Ruficoccus amylovorans: one gene and its partner. The protein of the gene in region 1 binds, or shares a complex with, the protein of each later gene. Links are inferred from orthologs where the notes say so. Each region holds a gene or a part of one and is shown on either strand. Other genes may lie near its edges.

Region 1 (3,958 bases):
AAAGCCAAACAGCATCCAGCTCCGTGCCCACTCGATCACGACCCACGCTCCGGCCAGCCCGAGCAGGGCGATCAGGCGCGGACGCAAGGAACGCTCCATGGCGCGGGGGAAAAGCCAGCGGGCGGCGGCGGCCCAGGTAAGGTTAAAGGCCCCCAGTATACCCGATAACACGATCAACGCGATCCAGCCCATGGGAGGCTCCATGTGTCGGAGCCAGATCAGGAGGAAGAACCAGCTAACCGCGTACGCGCCCCAGGCCCCGAGCAGAAATCTGCGCCAGCGGGGCCGGGCAGTCGTCCACAGCAAGAGCGGGACGGCCAAGACATAGGCCGCCTCGGCCACATCGAAGGGCGGAAAGGCGATAACCGTCAGCAGGACTGTAAAGACCAGCGCCACGCCAGCCATGATACATCGCAGGGGCGCGCGCCCGGTGGACTCGGCCCCGTGTGGAGTGCTCATGGCTTTAGCGGGATGTGGCTGGAGAACCGGCGCTACTTTTTGGCCGTTTCGCTGGGCGGGACCAGTTCCCAGCCCTCGTCGCGGACCATTTCCTCGGCCTTTTTCCACTTGAGCGTCTGGGTCTGACCGCCCTTGCGGATGGACACGACCTCGTTGCGCCCGATCTTCGGCAGCTCACGCTTGACCGGCTGCACCGTGGGCAGCTTGATCGGTTTGCCGTCGGCGGTCCGGCCCGCTCCGGCGGCGGCAGGTCCGCGCCCGGCAGGGGCGGCACCCGGGGCCGAGGCATTCTCGGGGCCGGTGGCCTGGGCGCGGCGCTGCATCTCCATCAGGCGACGGCGGGCGGCTTCCAGTTCGGCGGGATTGTGGATAATAGCTACGCGGAAGATGCCGGTGCAGATGTCCGTGCGCACACGGGCGATCATGTCCTGGAAATAGGTGAAAGCCTCGGCCTTGTACTCGACGAGCGGGTCTTTCTGCCCGTAGCCGCGCAGGCCGACGGCGCGGCGCAGATCTTCCATTTCGGTCAAGTGGTCCTGCCAGTTTTTGTCAATGGCGCGGGTGAGCACGTAGCGCTCCAGGCCTTTGAAAGCCTTTTCATCCTCGGCGGAGGCGCGCTGATCGTAGGCCTTGTTGATGCGCTCGGAGAAGAGGCTGAGCAACTGGGCGTGGGTCTTGCCCTCGATTTCCTGCTCCTCGATGGCGACCGGGAAGTGCGTGTTGACCCAGGAGAGCAGGCCCTGCACGTCGCTGTACTCGGGCTGCTTGTCCGAGCCGGAGGCGATGGTGTCGAGGCGGGCTTCCAGCTCCTCCATCACCATTTCCATGATGACGTCGCGCGGGCTCTCGCTGTGGAGCGCGTCGTTGCGGATGCCGTAAATGACCTCACGCTGCTTGTTGAGCACATCGTCGTACTGGAGCAGGCGCTTGCGGATGGAGTAGTTCTGCTGCTCGACCTTTTTCTGCGCCGACTCGATGGAGCGGTTCAACAGCGGGTGCGCCAGCACTTCACCTTCCTGGAAGGAGCTTTGGAGAATCTTGGAGATGGGACCGGCATTGGCGAAGAGGCGCATCAGGTCGTCCTCCAGCGAGATGAAGAACTTCGAGCGCCCGTTATCGCCCTGACGGGCGCAGCGGCCCCGGAGCTGGCGGTCCACGCGGCGGGACTCGTGCCGCTCGGTGCCGATGACGAGCAGCCCACCCTTTTCATTGATGCCCTCCCCCAGCTTGATGTCCGTGCCGCGACCGGCCATGTTGGTGGCGATGGTGACGCCGCCCGGTTGCCCGGCCTGGGAGACGATTTCGGCCTCCTGCTGGTGGTACTTGGCGTTGAGCACGCTGTGGCGGATTTTCGTGCGCTGGAGCATGCGGCTGAGGACTTCGGAAGCCTCGACCGAAGCCGTCCCGACGAGCACCGGCTGACCCTTTTCATGGGCGACCTTGATGTCCTCGATGACGGCGTTGTACTTCTCGCGGCGAGTCTTGTAAATGACGTCGTTCTCGTCGATGCGCTGGCAGGGTCTGTGCGTCGGGATGACCATGACGTTGAGCCCGTAAATGTCGTGGAACTCACCCGCCTCGGTCTCGGCCGTCCCCGTCATCCCGGCCAGCTTTTCGTAGAGGCGGAAGTAGTTCTGGACGGTGATGGTGGCGTAGGTCTTGGACTCCTTCTCGATCTTGACCCCTTCCTTGGCCTCGACGGCCTGGTGGAGACCGTCGGACCAGCGGCGGCCCGGCATCATGCGGCCCGTGTTTTCATCGACGATGGCAACCTTGCCCTCGTGGATGACGTACTCCTTGTCACGCTCGTACAGGGCGTAGGCGCGCAGGAGCTGGCTGATGCAGTGGATGTCCTCCGAGCGGCGACCAAAAAGCTCCTCCTCCTTCTGTTTTTCCTTCATCTTCTCCTCGTCGGAGAGGGACTGGTCGCTTTCGATTTCGTTGAAAATCGTGGGCAGGTCGGGCAGGACGAAGGCGTCGGGATCATCCGGGCGCAGGGTGGAACGACCCTTTTCGGTCAGATCGCTCTGGTGCTGCTTTTCGTCGATGGTGTAGTAGAGTTCCTCCTTGAGCGCGTAGAGGATTTTTTTCTGGAAATCCGAGTGCATCTCGGCGTCGTGCTTCTCGAAGGCGCGGCGGATGTTGCCGTGCTCCATCAGCTTCATCAGCGAACGGTTCTTGGGCATGCCGAGCTTGACCTGGACGAGCTTGTTGAGAGCGTCCAGGCGGGTGTCGTTGTCGAGGTCGCCGCTCATGAGCGCCTCCTGGGCCGTGTTAGCCAGGTGGGTGCAGAGGTTGGTCTGGAGCGAAACGAGCTTCTGGATGCCGGGCTTGAGCTCCATGAACGGGGCCTGGCGGTCATCCTGCACGGGGCCGGAAATGATGAGCGGCGTGCGCGCCTCGTCAACAAGGATGGAGTCGATTTCGTCCACGATGACGTAGTAATGGTCGCGCTGCACCTGATCCTCGGCGCGGGTGGCCATGCCGTTATCGCGCAGGTAGTCGAAGCCGAATTCCGAAGCCGTACCGTAAGTCAGGTCCGCCTCGTAGGCGGCGCGTTTCTCCTCGGGGGGCTGCTGGTTTTTAATCACCCCGACGGTGAGTCCGAGGAACTTGAAAAGGTGCCCCATCCACTGGGAGTCGCGCTCGGCCAGATACTCGTTGACGGTACAGAGCTGGCAATTGCGACCCGAGAGCGCGTTCAGATAGAGCGGGAGCGTGGAGACGAGGGTTTTACCTTCACCGGTGGCCATTTCCGCGATGCGGTTGTCGTGCAGGGCCATGCCGCCGATGAGCTGCACATCGTAGTGGACCATCTCCCAGCGCAGCATGTGGCCCATCACATCAACATCCTTTCCGCAAAGGCGGCGGGCGGCGTTCTTGACCGTGGCGAAAGCCTCCGGCAACAGGCCGTCGAGGATAGCCTGGTTGGCCTCGACCAGACGCTCCGGGTCGGGATTGTCCCCGAGGCGGGCACGAACCTCATCCATTTCCTTCGTGTAGCGGGCCCGGAATTCCTCGGTTTTAGCGCGTAGTTGTTCGTCACTGAGCGACTGGTACTCCTGCTCAAGCTGGTTGATCTTGGCGACGATGGGCTGGGCTTTCTTCAGAAAGCGACGATAGTGACTGCCCGCGAATTTCTTGAAAATCTTTGTGATCATGATTCAGGCTTTTCCGGCTCGGAAAAGGAAAAGCCGGAAATGTTGCCAACAAATCCACCCTTTGGCAAGCTCCGGGTGCGTAACCACGCAGCGCCGATAAGACGCTTCCCCGGGAACTGCTCAGCCCCGGGCCTCAAAGGTGCCGTCCGCGCGTTTGACGACGCGCTTTTTCAGTTCGAGCATCATGAGCGTGGCCGCAACGACGGGCATTGGCAGCCCGAGCGCCCCGGCGATATCGTCCGCGCCACGCAGGCCGCTTTCGCACAGGTAGCGGTACACGCGGGCCTCGTCGCCGCTCAAGCCACCGGCCTGCGCCTCGGTAGCCTGCCCGCTTCCGG
Region 2 (3,308 bases), on another replicon or contig:
CGGGAAGACTAACAAAAATTTCCGGATTGCAAAGTTATTTTTTCGGAATTGTTAAGATTTCCGGTTCGTTTTCAGTGATGAGCACGGTGTGCTCGTAGTGAGCAGCCGGTTCGCCGTCCTTGGTGAGGGCGGTCCAGCCGTTATTGGACATACGGATGGCGGGCTTGCCGGCGTTGACCATTGGCTCTATGGCCAGAGTCATGCCGGGGCGCAGACGCTCTCCGGTGTTGCGGCGTCCGTAGTTCGGAATCTGAGGCTCCTCATGCATGCCGGTACCGACGCCGTGGCCGACAAAGTCGCGCACCACCGAATACCCCTGTCCCTCGACGTAGCGTTGGACGGCGTTGGAAATGTCCCCCACCCGCTTGCCGGGCCGGGCCATTTCCAAGCCCTTGTAAAAGGACTCTTCGGTTGTGCGCACGAGGCGCTTCATTTCGTCGCTCCCCTCCCCCACGATGACCGTGCGGGCGTTGTCACCGATCCAGCCGTTGAAACGGACGACAACATCGACGGTGATGTTGTCCCCCTCGGCCAGAACGGTTTTGAGCGATCCGATGCCATGCACCACCTCGTCGTTAACCGACAGGCAGGTGTAGGCGGGAAAAACTTTGTGCCCGAGCGTGTAGTTGTAGCACGCACTCTCGGCACCCATCTCATCCATCAGGCGACGGCCTTCCTGGTCGAGATCGTAGGTGTTGACGCCGGGTTTGACCAACTGACAGAGCTTGTCCAGCACCGTGGCGGCTACGGCACAGACCTCGCGCATGGCGAGAATCTCGGCCGCGGTCTTCACGGGGGGCTGGTATCCGGCTCGGCGCAACATGATAAATTAGAGCGCCTGGGTACGCAGCACCCAGCACACAATACCGACCACGAAGAGTATGCCGAGCATGATCCAGAAGGTGCCCAGGTTCTTGAGTTCGGAGGAATCCACCATCTGGCGGGTGCGTGAGCTGGAGCGCGAACGGCTACGGCCCTTCTTGAGGAAGCCGTCGTAATGGCGCTGGAGCAAATAGGTTTCGACCTGACGCATGGTGTCGAGCATGACACCCACGGCGATCAGCGTACCGGTACCACCGAAGAACAGGGCGATGTCCTGCGGAATCCGCTGGGTCGCCATGATCAGGTTCGGGAACAGGGCGATCACGGTCAGGAAAATAGCACCGGCCAGGGTCAGGCGGGTCATGACGAAGTCGAGGAAGCGGGCCGTCGGCTCACCGGGGCGTACGCCGGGGATGTAGCCGCCGTTTTTCTTCAGGTCGTCGGCGATCTGGATCGGTTTGAACATGATCGAGACCCAGAAATAGCTAAAGCCCATGATCAGCACAGCCTCGGTGATGTAATACCCCACCCCGGTCATGCTGAAAGTGTTGGCCAGGTTTTCGAGAAAGGCGCTGTTGAAGACACCCGCCAGGCTGCTCAGGATTTGAGCCGGGAATAGCATGATGGCGCTGGCGAAGATGACCGGCATAACACCGGAGTAGTTCACCTTCAGCGGCAGGAACGAGCTTTGCCCGCCGAAGACCTTTCGGCCCACGACACGTTTGGCGTACTGGACCGGTATTTTTCGTACCGCCTGTGTGACGGCCACGATACCGGCTACTACGGCCACAAACAGGATAAGCATCAATACTGCCTTGGGCACACTCATACTGGCTTCGGCCCCGGCCTTCGCCGTGACCAGACGCCAGGCCGACACCACCGCGCTCGGGAAGCGGGCCAGAATACCGATCGTGATCAGCAGTGAAATACCGTTGCCAATCCCGTTCTGGGTAATCTGTTCCCCGATCCACATCAGCAGAATGGTGCCGGCGGTCAGGAAGATCGTAGAGGTGATGAGGAACCAGGTCGGGTCGATCATCACAATCGCCCCCCACTGGTTGACATCGAAGCCCTGGAAAACGCGGTCCGGATAGCGGATCAGCGCGAGGTTCAGCAGCAGGCCCTGCACAACCGCGATACCAATAGTGAGGTAGCGGGTGTACTGGGTGATTTTTTGCCGCCCGATTTCGCCCTCCTGCTGGAGGCGGGCGAGGGTCGGAACCACCGCCGCCATCAACTGCAAGATGATCGACGCGCTAATGTACGGCATGATGCCCAGGGCAAACACGGCCCCGTTTAGCAGAGCGCCCCCCGTGAACATGTTATAAAGTCCCAAGACCCCGTCAGTGGCGGAGGCCTGGAACTCGAAGAAGTTCTGAAGCGGCTTCGGATTAAACCCGGGCAATGGAATGGCCGCGCCCACGCGGGCAACGAACACCATGCCGAAGGTGAAGAGAATCCGGCTCCGCAGTTCGGGGATCTTTAAACAGTTGAGGAAAGCGTTAAGCATCGGTGCAGCAGTGTTGAGGTCACAGGCCGAAGGCCCGGAGGGAGTTTACTCCCCCTTCGCAGGCGCTTCCTCGGCGGGCTGGGTCAGGATGACCTTGCCGCCGGCGGCTTCGATCTTCTGCTTGGCGCTTTCGGAGAACTTGTCCGCCGTCACCGTGATGGCGCGGGTCAGCTCACCGTGGCCAAGCACCTTGACCAGCTTCGACTTGCGGGCGACGATACCAGCCTTCTTCAGGCTTTCGACGGTGATCTCGGTCGCGTCGAGCTTTTCGAGCACGCTGACGTTCACAGCTTCGTATTCCTTGCGGAACTTGTAGTTGTTGAAGCCGCGGTGCGGAAGCGTCCGGTACAACGGGATCTGGCCACCCTCAAAACCGGGGCGAATGCTCGCGCCCGAACGGGCCTTTTGACCTTTTTGGCCACGACCGGAGGTCTTGCCCAGACCGGTGCCGGGGCCGATGCCCTTGCGCTTCTTGCGATGGGTAGCGCCGGGATTGTTGCTCAGGGAATGAAGTTTCATGATAAGGGATTTCCTCTCGTAGACGAATGGATATTAAGCCAGCGTTGCAGCCGGCTCTTCCTTCTTGGTGCCAGCCTGCTTGATCCGGGCGATCTGCTCGGCACTGCGCAGTTGGCGAAGACCCTCCAGGGTGGCATTAACCATAGCGCCGGGGTTGTTCGACCCGAGCGACTTGGACAGCACGTCCTGAATGCCGACAGCTTCGAGCACGGCACGGATACCGCCACCGGCGATGACACCGGTACCTTCGGAGGCCGGGCGCAGGATAACGAGACCGCCGTCATGCTCACCGCGCACTTCGTGCGGGATGGTGCGGCCCTTCAGGCAAATGTCTTCCTGGTTGGCGCGGGCACGCTCGGTACCCTTGCGGATGGCTTCGGGAACTTCCTTGGCCTTGCCGTAGCCGATGCCGACCTTGCCCTTGCCGTCGCCGGAGACGACCAGCGCGGCAAAGCTG

The links.
Region 2: the proteins of secA (region 1) and secY are in contact, whole or in part, in a crystal structure (PDB 3DIN), measured with the Thermotoga maritima proteins. The link is inferred for Ruficoccus amylovorans from one-to-one orthologs. Residues at the interface, in WP_004082002.1 of Thermotoga maritima: Glu261, Ala262, Arg263, Lys300, Ala301, Arg302, Thr303, Ile304, Ile305, Leu323, Tyr324, Asp325, Pro326, Val329, Ser330, Tyr333, Ile336, Lys340, Phe345, Val349, Glu363, Phe364, Tyr374, Ser375, Gly376, Gly377, Glu393, Ile395, Thr482, Ser483; in WP_004081795.1 of Thermotoga maritima: Glu108, Gly109, Glu110, Glu111, Ala236, Glu237, Arg238, Arg239, Ile240, Thr241, Ile242, Gln243, Tyr244, Ala245, Arg246, Arg247, Val248, Thr249, Gly250, Arg251, Arg252, Val253, Tyr254, Gly256, Ala257, Ser258, Thr259, Tyr260, Leu261, Pro262.

Annotation. Positions count from the first base shown.
Region 1 is NZ_JACHVB010000012.1:353,678-357,635, reverse strand. What follows is about bases 292-3,937. They hold secA (preprotein translocase subunit SecA), read right to left. Parts: upstream 3,621-3,937; coding sequence 492-3,620; downstream 292-491. Other genes in these bases: dprA (DNA-processing protein DprA), read right to left, coding at 3,741-3,937; lnt (apolipoprotein N-acyltransferase), read right to left, coding at 292-459. Outside these bases: more of lnt, read right to left, coding at 1-291; more of dprA, read right to left, coding at 3,938-3,958. UniProt on the Escherichia coli protein: Required for protein export, interacts with the SecYEG preprotein conducting channel.
Region 2 is NZ_JACHVB010000013.1:52,422-55,729, forward strand. What follows is about bases 82-3,077. They hold secY (preprotein translocase subunit SecY), read right to left. Parts: upstream 2,333-3,077; coding sequence 830-2,332; downstream 82-829. Other genes in these bases: map (type I methionyl aminopeptidase), read right to left, coding at 82-793; rplO (50S ribosomal protein L15), read right to left, coding at 2,378-2,851; rpsE (30S ribosomal protein S5), read right to left, coding at 2,885-3,077. In the rest of the region: more of map, read right to left, coding at 35-81; more of rpsE, read right to left, coding at 3,078-3,308. UniProt on the Escherichia coli protein: The central subunit of the protein translocation channel SecYEG. Consists of two halves formed by TMs 1-5 and 6-10.